DNA from 2 places in the Lysinibacillus fusiformis genome. Region 2 is predicted to be linked to the other one. Evidence: riboswitches for the same ligand, from Rfam matches in the RefSeq annotation. Region 2 holds a riboswitch; the other holds the start of a gene.
The links. Region 2 has a riboswitch for cyclic di-AMP ahead of JTI58_RS10350 (APC family permease). Riboswitches for the same ligand answer to the same signal wherever they lie in the genome.
Positions count from the first base shown of each region.

Region 1: it holds a riboswitch for cyclic di-AMP, as region 2 does, so the genes downstream of both, JTI58_RS00440 (TrkH family potassium uptake protein) here and JTI58_RS10350 (APC family permease) in region 2, are expected to answer to the same signal.

Region 1 is NZ_CP070490.1:90,078-96,293, forward strand. It holds gene floA (flotillin-like protein FloA) at 1-972, opposite strand, end outside; gene JTI58_RS00430 (NfeD family protein) at 976-2,304, opposite strand; gene rpsU (30S ribosomal protein S21) at 2,619-2,792, opposite strand; cyclic di-AMP (ydaO/yuaA leader) riboswitch at 3,045-3,186, shown strand; gene JTI58_RS00440 (TrkH family potassium uptake protein) at 3,302-4,639, shown strand; gene JTI58_RS00445 (potassium channel family protein) at 4,666-5,322, shown strand; gene JTI58_RS00450 (manganese catalase family protein) at 5,371-5,940, opposite strand; gene JTI58_RS00455 (spore coat protein CotJB) at 5,965-6,216, opposite strand, start outside.
Region 2 is NZ_CP070490.1:2,097,354-2,103,569, reverse strand. It holds gene JTI58_RS10350 (APC family permease) at 128-1,951, opposite strand; cyclic di-AMP (ydaO/yuaA leader) riboswitch at 2,070-2,219, opposite strand; gene JTI58_RS10345 (PepSY domain-containing protein) at 2,410-2,934, opposite strand; gene JTI58_RS10340 (PepSY domain-containing protein) at 3,025-3,696, opposite strand; gene JTI58_RS10335 (sensor histidine kinase) at 3,693-4,988, opposite strand; gene JTI58_RS10330 (response regulator transcription factor) at 4,978-5,673, opposite strand; gene JTI58_RS10325 (Nramp family divalent metal transporter) at 5,884-6,216, shown strand, end outside.

The sequences.
Region 1 (6,216 bases), 2.0 Mb from region 2:
ATTACTTACTTTTGAAATCGAGTCGCGCATTGCTGTATCCGCTTGGATATTACGATAGTTCATATAATCCATAATACCAAGATTACCAGAACGTAAGGCTTCAGCCATCGCTTGCGGTACTTCTGCCTCTGCTTCTACTACTTTCGCCTTCATCTCTTGAACACGTGCAATCATTTCTTGCTCATTTGCTACAGCCATGGCACGACGTTCCTCAGCTTTTGCTTGCGCAATGTTTTTATCCGCTTGTGCTTGTTCAATCTGTAATTCAGCACCGATATTTTTACCGATATCTACATCGGCAATATCAATGGACAAGATTTCAAAGGCTGTCCCTGAATCTAAACCTTTAGATAATACTGTTTGCGAAATCATATCTGGATTTTCTAAAACTTCTGTATGATGTGTCGCTGAACCGATAGTTGAAACAATCCCCTCACCAACACGAGCAATAACTGTTTCTTCACCAGCACCACCGACTAAACGCTCAATGTTGGCACGAACGGTAATACGAGCCTTTGCTTTTACTTCAATCCCATTCATTGCTACCCCTGAAATGAAAGGTGTTTCAATAACTTTTGGATTAACCGACATTTGAACAGCTTCTAATACATCACGCCCAGCTAAATCAATTGCTGCACAACGTTCAAACGACAGCTCAATATTGGCACGGTGAGCCGCAATTAAAGCATTCACTACACGGTCAACATTACCACCTGCTAAATAGTGACTCTCTAACTGATTAATCGTTACAGGTAAACCAGCTTTATGTGCTTTAATCAATGGATTAACAATTCGAGACGGGATTACACGACGTAAGCGCATCCCAATTAATGTGAAAATACTCACACGTACACCTGCTGCTAATGCAGAAATCCACAGTGCTACGGGTACAAAGGTAAAGAATACCGCAAGAACAATGAATAAAATAACTAGTCCGGCAATAGGACCAATCAAACCTAAATCAAGACCCATTTTCTATTCCTCCATCTCTTTATCTGTTTGTCTCACAACAATGCGTGAGCCTTCAACTTTAATAATTTCTACATGTTGGTTGGCATCGATATAGCCACCTTCCGATACAATATCAATGCGTTCACTACCCAGTACCATTGTTCCAGATGGACGTAATGGCGTAAGCGTTTTCCCTATTTTCCCTAACAGTTCTGTGCGATTCACATTAGATACATACCCTTCTTCTGTCGTGGTTGCATCCATTAACACAAGCCTGTTTAAGACATGCAGTTTTTTTCCGAAAAATTTCATCAGGATCACCATTCCTATCATCGCTATCACAAGCGCAATGAGAATTGCTACTATCATTTGCATCATATTTGCACCTGCCAGTATCAGACTTAGTACTATTAATACACCACCTAAAATACCAACAATACCACCAGGGACAAAAAACTCTGCAATTAAAAGGGCTAAACCAATAATAAATAACAACAATGTTTCATATCCCGCAAAGCCCGCAACCATATGTCCAAAGAAAAATAAACCAAGTGCTGATAAACCCATTATACCTGGAACGCCGAATCCTGGCGAATAAAGCTCCATTACAAGTCCTAAACTTGCGATAGACAATAAAATAGGTACAATGATGGGATTTGTAATAAAACGAGCCAATTTTTCAGAGAAGGTTGGTTCAATGGAAACTATATCACTACCATTTAGGTTAGTTACCTCTAAAAGCTCCTGAAAATTCTTAACCGTCCCCTCAGAGTACTTAACCTTTAATGCCTCTGAGGCTGATAAGGTTAACAAATTCTTACCGCCAGCACGGTATTCTGGTAGTTCATAGTTGGTATCTGCCATGGCTAATGCATACTTAGGGTCGCGACCTGACGTTTCTGCCGCTGCTTTCATTTGAGCAAGCCAAGCACTATTGGCCTTTAAGTCGGCTGCATTCCCTGCTGAATCGATAACTGCCGCTGCACCGATTGTTCCATTTGGAACCATGTAGATCTTTTCCGCATGTAAGGCTAAAAAAGCACCTGCTGAGTGTGCATCCTTATTAATATAAGCAATCGTTTTTAAGTCCGTTGCATCCATAAGCATGGCGATATCACTTGCCGCATTCACGAAACCGCCAGGCGTATTTATTTCTAAGATAATCGCCTCTGCCTTGTTTTCTTCAGCCTCTTTAAAAGCTCGTTCTAAAAATGCATGAAGTCCTCGCTCTACTTCATTATGAATCGGAACATGATAAACCTTATTACTGGCAAAAGCCGAAGTTAATGGAAACGCTAACAAAAAAGTCATCCATATCACTAGTAAATAGCCGAGGGTTCTCCGTTTTCGCATCTTTTTCCCTCCCTTCTAACATGCTTCTCCTCTGTATATACGGTCAATCATGCGAAAAGTTTCACAAATCTTAAAAATTTATTAATTTAATACATCATGATCTTGAATCAAAATTACCCACATCATGTGGGTTGTAAAAAAGCCGAATGAATCAATGTGATTTCATTCGGCTTTTTCATATGTACGTAAAGTTGAGCAATGTAAAATACCTGAAATTAATCAAAAATGAGATTAATTTCAGGTATAACTTTGTCTGCTCAGTGAATCATACAATTGCGTGTTATGAACGTAGGGATTTTTAATGGGAAATTAAATTACCACTTACGTTTACGTGCAGCTTCTGATTTCTTTTTACGTTTTACGCTAGGTTTTTCGTAGAACTCGCGCTTTCTAACTTCTTGAATTGTACCACTTTTTGATACAGTACGTTTGAAGCGGCGAAGAGCATCTTCAAGCGATTCGTTTTTGCGAACGACAGTTTTTGACATCTCTCTTTCCCTCCCTCCGAACACACGTCAATACACAATTAGGCAAATAACCTTCTGTTGTGTACTAAAAAATTATATCGTATTGTCTAATAATGGTCAATAGAAAGTATACGAAATTATCAAGTGAATTTTTGGTTTTATTTTTTCTCGCATTATTCATACACAATTCGCCCACAATAAAAATAATTACATTTTCTTAACAATTAGGGGGTTTACAAAAAATAGAATAAGGGCGTAGAATAATCACATTCTATTTCATATCGGCCAAATCTCAATTATTTGAGAACGGAGGAACCAATCTTTTGGGGTTAATTCTGCATTAGCAGAAGGGATGAGAAAGCTCTTTCGCCATCCTACCCGTCAGCTAACTTCGTCGGCTAAAGCGAAGGAGGTCGTTATTGACCACCATTATTAGCATGTTTTCTGCCCTTTTCATGCTTTTATCGTAGGTCTTTTTATTATGCCATTAAACAACTAGTTGTTTACTATACAGAATTGAGGAAAATGAAATGAACAATTTTAAAAGAGCATTAAACCCTCCCAAAGTTCTCGTATTGGGGTTTGCCCTCATTATTGCCATAGGGACGTTTTTTTTAACAATGCCATTTTCTACTGAGGATGGGAAGGGTTTGCCCTTTTTAGATGCCTTATTCACTGCTACTTCAGCTACTTGTGTCACAGGTTTAATTGTAGTTGATACAGGTGATACCTTCTCTATTTTTGGCGAAGTGGTTATTTTACTCTTGATCCAAATTGGCGGTTTAGGATTTATGACATTTGCCACATTATTATTTTTACTGCTTGGAAAGAAAATTTCATTAAAAGAGAGACTGCTGCTTAAAGAGGCCTTTAATAATATCTCTATTGCTGGACTTGTTCGATTAGTGAAAAGAATATTGCTCTTTACAGTATGTATTGAAATAATCGGCGGTCTTATTCTATCGATTCGTTTTTCTTTTAATATGCCAATTGGAAAGGCCCTTTATTTCGGATTTTTTCATGCCATCTCCAACTTCAACAACGCAGGCTTCGATTTAATGGGTGGTTTTAACGGGATGACTGCCTATGTTGATGATCCCTTTGTAGTTTTCACCATCTGTGCCCTTATTACAATCGGTGGATTAGGCTTTATTGTTATGAATGAATTATATGAATATCGTGTTACTAAAAGGCTTTCTGTCCATACAAAAATTGTCCTAGTAACTACTCTATTACTAACTATTAGTGGAACCATTTTGATATTTTTGTTTGAGTATGGCAACAAAAAAACACTTGGACCATTATCAGATTGGGGTAAAGTGTTAGGTTCCCTTTACCAAACGGTTACGCCAAGAACCGCGGGCTCCAATACACTGGCTATTGGAGACCTAACACATTCTACATTATTTTTAATGATACTTTTCATGTTTATTGGGGCAGGCTCTGGGTCGACTGCTGGAGGTATTAAAATAACAACTTTTGCTGTTTTAGTAGCCACTATGTGGTCACAAATTAGAGGAAAAGAAGATGTCGTTCTCTTTAAACGTAGAATTGTCACTGAAACTATTTTAAAGGCATTGACGGTTACAATGTCCGGTGGATTAATCGTTGTAGTCGTAACGATTATTCTTAGCATTACTGAACAACACCATAGTTTTATGATGTATTTATTTGAGGCTACTTCTGCATTTGGTACTGTTGGTCTTTCGATGGGTCTAACCCCTGAGCTAACACCTACTGGTCGTCTTCTTATTATTTTTACAATGTTCGCAGGAAGAGTTGGACCACTAACCATTGCTTTTGCCATTGCAAACCGAAGAAAAAAAGAGAGTTTCCACCACCCGAAAGGAAATATTATGATTGGATAACACAATGACAGGAGGTTCAAAAGGCTATGACCATTAAACAATACGCTGTTATTGGCTTAGGTAGATTCGGAACAAGCGTTGCGCGCAGATTGCATGAAGCTGGACAGGAAATTTTGGGAATTGACATAAATGAAGAAAGAGTAGAGGATGCGGAACCCTATGTGACTCACGCTGTAGTTGCAGATGCCACAGAAGAAAAAGCTTTAAAATCAATTGGCATTGGTAACTTCGATTGTGTCATCGTTGCGATTGGTAATGATATGCAGTCTAGTATTTTAACCGTCTCTTTATTAAAAGAGCTAGGGATCAAAAAAGTGATTGCAAAGGCACTAGGTAAAAGACATGGGCAAGTGTTAGATAAAGTGGGGGCCGATTGGATTATTTATCCAGAAAGAGATATGGGTGAACGTGTGGCTAATCAACTCCTATCCCCAAATATGTTGAATTATATCGAATTATCTAAGGAATACAGTATTGAAGAAATTATGATTCCTTCTAAAATGGCTGGACGAAACCTTCGTGATTTAGACTTGCGCGCAAGATATAACGTCAGTGTGATTGCGATTGTGCGAGAAGGAGAAATTATTATCTCTCCTTCTCCTGAGCAGATAATTGAAAAGGAAGATTTATTAGTAATGATTGGTCCTCGAAAAGATCTTACTTTATTCTCAAACATACAATAAACACAAAAAAGGCTGTGTCAAGTTCTAATTGATACAGCCTTTTTCGTCTTAAAAAACTTTCTTTTGATCTCGATCATCTTTTAAGATTTCAACAGCCTCTCTAAAACGCTGAGAGTGTACAATTTCTCGTTCACGTAAGAACTTCAAGCTATCATTTAAATCGGTGTCATCGGATAAATCAATAATCCATTGATATGTGGCGCGTGCTTTTTCTTCAGCTGCTATATCCTCATACAAATCTGCAATAGGATCACCCTTTGCCTGAATATAGGTTGCTGTAAACGGTACCCCTGAGGCATTTTGATAAAATAAAGCCCGATCATGATTCACATAATGATCACCTAAACCAGCCTCTTTAAGCATTTCTGGTGTCGCATCTTTTGTTAGCTTATAAATCATCGTGGCAATCATTTCTAAGTGTGAAAATTCTTCTGTTGCGATATCAGTTAATAATCCCACTACTTTATCGGGAATCGTATAGCGCTGATTCATGTAGCGAAGAGCTGCAGCCAGTTCCCCATCAGCCCCTCCATATTGCTCAATTAAAAACTTAGCAAGCATTGGATTACATGTACTAACTTTTACTGGATACTGGAGCTTCTTTTCATAATACCACAAAAATTCTTCCTCCTAATCTTTTGATTAGACTTGCCATGGCCATGGTGTATCAATCCAGTTAAAAGGATAATTCGAATAGCTTCTCCCAAAATTCATGAGTGGTCCATATTTTTGTTCAAAGTCAATTTTGAGCTTCATACTTTTCTCAGTATTTTCATTAAATTGCTGAATGGCGTCATAATCGTGTGGATGCGTGTCTAAATAGAGGTTTAATTCAACAATGACGAAATCGATTGCTTGTATTTCTTCTAACTGCTTATAAAATTCGGGCGGCAT
Region 2 (6,216 bases):
ACTATCTCTCACTAAAAAAAGTTTGATTTTTCGGAATTTAATGGTATTCTGTAACTTTTTAATTGTAAACGTTCGTGTTTTCAATCAACGTACTGATTATAACAGACTATTTTCTAGCTTGCTAGCATTATTTTGATAAATGAAAAGGTACTGTCATAATGACGACATTTCTGTGAAATAACAGTGTCGTACGAATGAGAAGACTCGATTGGTTGTGTAGCATATGGTGCCAGCCTTTTTTCGGTAAAAATTGAGGGATAACAACCGTTACTTTATGACCTGTCTTCGTACATTGATGTTCAACTTTATCAATAAATTTAATCAATGGCTGTGTAATGCTGCGATATGGTGAATAGTAAGTAACTAACCGTACATCAGGTTGCCATGCGTTCCACTTCTCTTCAAAGGCTTTTGCATCTGCTTGATCGAAAGCTACATAAAAGGCGATCACTTTATCCACCTTAAGTGATTTAGCATAATGTAGGGAATTTTCAACCACCTTCGTTATACCAGCTACTGGCACAATGAAAACATTCCCCTCAATAGTAGCCAGCTCCTCATGATTCAATCTTAACTGTTCTCCAACGGCTTGATAATGGTGCTTAATACGATGGAATACAAAAATTATAATTGGTAAAAAGATAAACACAGGCCAAACTTGAGGCATTTTTGTCACAAAAAACATCATTGCCACGATGAAAGAGATAGCTGCTCCTATTGTATTGATTGTAAATCTCGCTACCCAACCTTTTGGTTTTTCGCGCCACCATTTTCGCATCATTCCCGTTTGCGCTAATGTAAAGGGAATAAATACCCCTACTGCATAAAGCGGAATTAAATGCTCTGTGGCCCCGTCAAATAGTATAATTAAAACAATGGCTGCAACACCTAGCATTAAAATGCCATTTGAATAGCCAAGACGATCCCCTCGAATTTGGAAGATTCTTGGGATAAAACCATCCTTCGATAAATTCACAGCAAGCAATGGGAAGGCTGAATATCCTGTGTTTGCTGCAAGTACTAATATCATTGCCGTAGTTCCCTGTACAATATAATAAAGGAAATTGCGACCAATACTAGCTTCTGCTAGCTGGGATACTACTGTTGCTTCTGCTGTTGGTGCAACCCCATAAAAGTAAGATAGGCTAACAATCCCGATGAATAAAACGGCTAAAATGGCGCCCATTGCTAAAAGCGTTTTAGCAGCATTATTAGGGGCAGGATTTCTAAAATTAGGAATTGCGTTAGAAATGGCCTCTACCCCTGTTAAGGCTGAGCTTCCTGAGGCAAATGCCTTTAATAAAATAAATAGGCTAATCCCTGCCACTGGTGTGCCAATCTTTGGATGTAGCTCTGCTGGCACCTGCCCAGTTGCCACATTGTAAAGTCCAATCCCAATTAACAATAGCATAACGCCTACAAATAGATAGACTGGATACGCCAAGATAGAGGCTGACTCCGTTACACCTCGCAAGTTTAAAATCGTTAAGAAAATCACAAAAATGATAGCAATGGGTACATTGTAAGGGTGAAGACTTGGGAATGCCGATGTAATGGCATCTGTTCCTGCCGACACACTTACTGCTACCGTTAAAATATAATCAACAAGCAAAGAGCCCCCAGCTACAAGACCTGCATTCACGCCTAAATTCTCTCGTGATACGACATAGGCGCCTCCCCCATGTGGATAGGCGAAGATAACCTGACGATAGGATAAAATCAGTGCCACAAGTAGAACAACCACTCCAGCGGCAATAGGTAAGGAATACCAAAATGCCATTGTACCTACCGTCATCAGGACAATTAAAATTTGTTCTGGCCCATAGGCTACTGATGACAACGCATCAGACGATAATATGGCCAATGCCTTTGTTTTACTTAGCTTTTGTTCCCCTAACGCATCGGATCTTAATGGTTTACCGATTACATAACGTTTGAATGAGGATTTCATTGATAAACACCTTCTAGTTTCATAGAATGTGTTTCGCCTTTCTAAATAACATCAAAAAACGCCTACAAGTCATCACTAAATAAGACTTGTAGACGCTCATCCGTCTGCCAAGCTCCACTTTTCTGCTCTTAACGCTTACGAGGTTAGCTGTCGGATTCGGGCCTGAGTAGCCCTACTCCTCCAAATGGAAGAGATTCACCCCAAGAATGGCTATGCCATCCGTCAAAATTGGTTCCCCCGCGTCTAGTTGCTTCAGCGATTTAGAAATTTGAAACTTTTATAATGATGTCATATTACGCCTGCCGATTAAAAAAGTAAAGAAGAAAATTTTTCTTTTTTTTGAGCAAAAGCATAGGCTTAAAATAACCGCTTCTTAAATAAAATTTCTTGAATACCCGCAGTATATACAACAAAAACTGCCTTAAAAGTATGTTCTACCTTTAAGACAGTTCATTAAATTAGTCATCATAGCCTTGTTCAAAGTCGATAATGTTCCCAGAGACTGCATCTACTTCTACTTCGTATTCATATTGACCGTCTTTCAGTTCAATTTCATATACACCATCATCGAGCTTAATTTTTGTCACTGTGCCCTTTGCTTTCGTTTGGGCTGTCTTGATAGCCTGCTCTTTTGTAATTATTTTTGTTGTCGTGGTGGTAGTTGGAATTTGATCATCCCAATCATCATCATCTAGACGTTCTTTTTTCTGTTTGAGTAATTTTCCACTAAAAGCATCAAACTTTAAATCATATTCTTCTGTATCTGTATGCACCTCTACTTCATAAATAGAGCTAAACTGGTTTTGGTCAAATTCGATATTTGCCACTGTACCATCAACTACTGCTAGAGCTTTCTTCTCAATTTTCTGCATTGATAAAACCTTTTTTTCTTGGGCATTTCCTGATAATAAAGTCGTCGAGCCAATCGCTGCTCCCACCCCAAGAGTAATTACTAGTGCTGGAATCATAATCATTTTTTTCATGTTCATCTCTCCTTTGTTTTATCTAAACTTAGCTTACCAAGTGAAGATGATAGAACTATAAGAGGAACATTAGAATTTCATGAGAATGATTTATTGATCGTCATCCCATGTAACAGACAACACCTTCCCTGAAACAGCATGAATTTGAAAAGTAGCTTCGTCCTCCTGTGTTTCGATTTCAACTAAATAGTAACCACCCTCTGAGGTTTCCTCAAAATCAACTGAATCGACTTCACCCTTTAATTGCTTAAGAGCTATTTGAATGGCCTGCTGTTCAGTAATAATAGGCTCTTCGATAGATTGTCCTTGTGTCTCAACCTTTCTCTCTGCCAGTACATCACCAGTATAACCATCAAGCGTTAAATCCTTTTGTATTTTCTCATTTTCAACACGCACAGTATAAACGGAATCCGTTAGCATAACACTTTCTACATCACCATATTCCTTTTTAACCATTTGTCTGATCTGCTTTTCTGTTAACAGTAATTTACTTTGGCCTTCTTTCATTATTAGATTAGTTACCTGCTGTGTCGTAACATCAAGTATGGCCGCATATTTAACATTCTCCCGCGTAAATAGCATTTCAAAGGTATTTCCTTGTTTCTTCACTTGTGTAACATGACCATTATAGATTGTTTCAATATGGCGAACAGCCTCCGCTTCACTAAGAGGTTGAACGTAAAAATAACGATTTTGAATAAACCAAATTACTCCACTACAAAGAAGGATAATAACAACAATTATCAACATCCACTTTTTCATTGCTGTCCCTCCTTCGGTATACATAAAGTAAAGCTTGAGCCTTCCCCTAGCTTACTTTTCACATCTATCGTTATACCCAATTGTTGTGCCAGCTCATGTGCTATTGCTAGCCCTAGCCCTGAACCGCCTGTCTTACGATTACGATCCTCTGTTACACGATAAAAACGCTCAAACAAATGAGGAATATGCTCTGCAGGAATACCCATACCAAAATCTTGGATGGTAATACGTACTTGATTAGTTGTTTCTGTGGCTAGAATACGTATTTCATCCTCACTATATTTCCTCGCATTATCAAGCAAAATAAAGAGTAGTTGCTTCAATATTTTTTCATCACTATAAATAAATCTTGGAATCGTCGCATCCATTCTAAATGTTCGATGATATGCCTGCTCCATTTGTGAAGCTACTTTATTTAAGAACGGGGCAAGCTCTAGCTGCTCGAAATGAACGTCCAAATGCTCATTATTTTTAGCTAGTTCTAGCAATTGCAGCACCATTTCATGCATACGAGATGATTCATTAGCAATGGCTTGTAAGGATTCCTGAGCAACCTCCCGATTATCAAAACCTCTTCTTAGGAGTAATTTTGCATAGCTTTCAATAACAGTTATAGGTGTTTTCAACTCATGGGAGGCGTTTGACACAAATTCTTGTTGCTTTTGATAATGCTGCTCAAGCTTCTCCATCATCATATTGAAAGTACGATTAATATTTGTTAACTCGTCTCCACCTTTTTCTGCGATATCTATTTTTTCATATTTCCCAGTAGATGCACTTTTGCGCATGGTCTCATTTAAACGTTCTAGCGGTAATAAAATAAGACGCCCAAGTACTAAGCTTGCTAGGAAAATCGGAACTGTAGCCATAACCGATACAACAATCAATATGACCTTTAACAAATCTAATGTCCGCTCTACTTCTTCCATAGATTGCTGTAATGTTATGTCCACAACCGTTCCGTCTATCCAAATAGCAGGCATTGTGTAGGTAATAGAAGGACCTTCTTGCATTTCAAGAGTAGCCTGAACCTTTGTTTTCAAACGCTCACCTTCATAAATATAGACAGCGCCATCTGTTGGCATATATGCTCTTAATACTTGCTGTAGGTTGGTTTGTGCATTTAACTGACTCAGTGTAGCGCCTAAATCATTTGCCCGTGTCTGGAGCTGATTATATTCCGTATCGTAGGCAAATTTCTCATACAACAAATAAATTCCACTATTTGTTGCCACTACTATAACTAGCATTAGCAATGTTGTTAGTAGATGAATTTTTGTTTTAAGTCTCATAACTGTGTTCCTTTAGCACATACCCAACACCTCGAACCGTTTGAATAAGAGGTGTAGCATTGGCAGCTTCAAGCTTTTGACGGACATAACGTATATAAACATCCACAACATTTGTATCCCCATAATAATCATAGCCCCACACAGCCTCTAGTATTTGCTCTCTTGTCAGTACTTGTTTGGGATGTTTCAGTAAATAGAACAGCAAATCATATTCACGGGGTGTCAGCTGAATTTCCTTATCAAAATAGACAACTTCCCTTGTTTGCTCGTTTATCGATAAATGGCCAAATGTAAGGGCAACTTGCTTTGGACTGACCTTCTGCGAAAATCGTAAAGCATTGCGAATACGTGCCAGCAGCTCCTCAATTTCAAAAGGCTTTGTCACATAATCATTGGCTCCTAAATCCAAGCCCTTTACCTTATCCTCTACCTCGCTTTTGGCAGTCAACATGATAACAGGCGTCTGGGATTCTGTTGCACGAATCCGCTTTAGCACATCAATACCGCTCATCTCAGGTAGCATGATATCAAGTAAAATTAAATCCCATTGCTGCTCACGGTATTGTAGTAAGCCTTCTGCTCCTGTATGGGCCATTTCTGCCTCATACCCTTCAAATTGAAGCTCCAGTTGTAGCACTCTGGCAATATTTTCTTCATCTTCAATAATTAAAATTCGATGCGTCATGTCGAATCCGTCCTTCGCCTTTTCTTTTCATCGTATACGATACAAGTGGTGAAAGTCTAATTAGAAAATGATGAGAATGACACATACTTATAAAGAAAGATAAAACAAACTACTTCACTTTTTTTATTCCTAGCGTTAGAATACTAATATCTTATTTTCCTATAGGAAACTTTATTTCGTTAATGATACTTTTTGAAACGAGGGAACAATATGGTTTACAAACGAGTCACAAAACCGGCTGCAGAGGCGGTTTTAGATGGAGATATAAAAGGTTGGCGACGATTTTTACCATTTTTAGGACCTGCTTTCATTGCAGCAGTCGCCTATATCGACCCTGGTAATTTTGCTACAAACATTACAGCAGGTTCTCAATACGGCTATTTGCTACTTTGGGTTATAGCCTTTTCTAATTTGATGGCCGTGTTAATTCAATCCCTGTCTGCCAAGCTTGGCATTGCGACAGGAAAGAATTTACCTGAAGTAGCACGCGAGCATTTTTCTAAAAAAACATCTATCTTTTTATGGATACAGGCTGAATTGGTC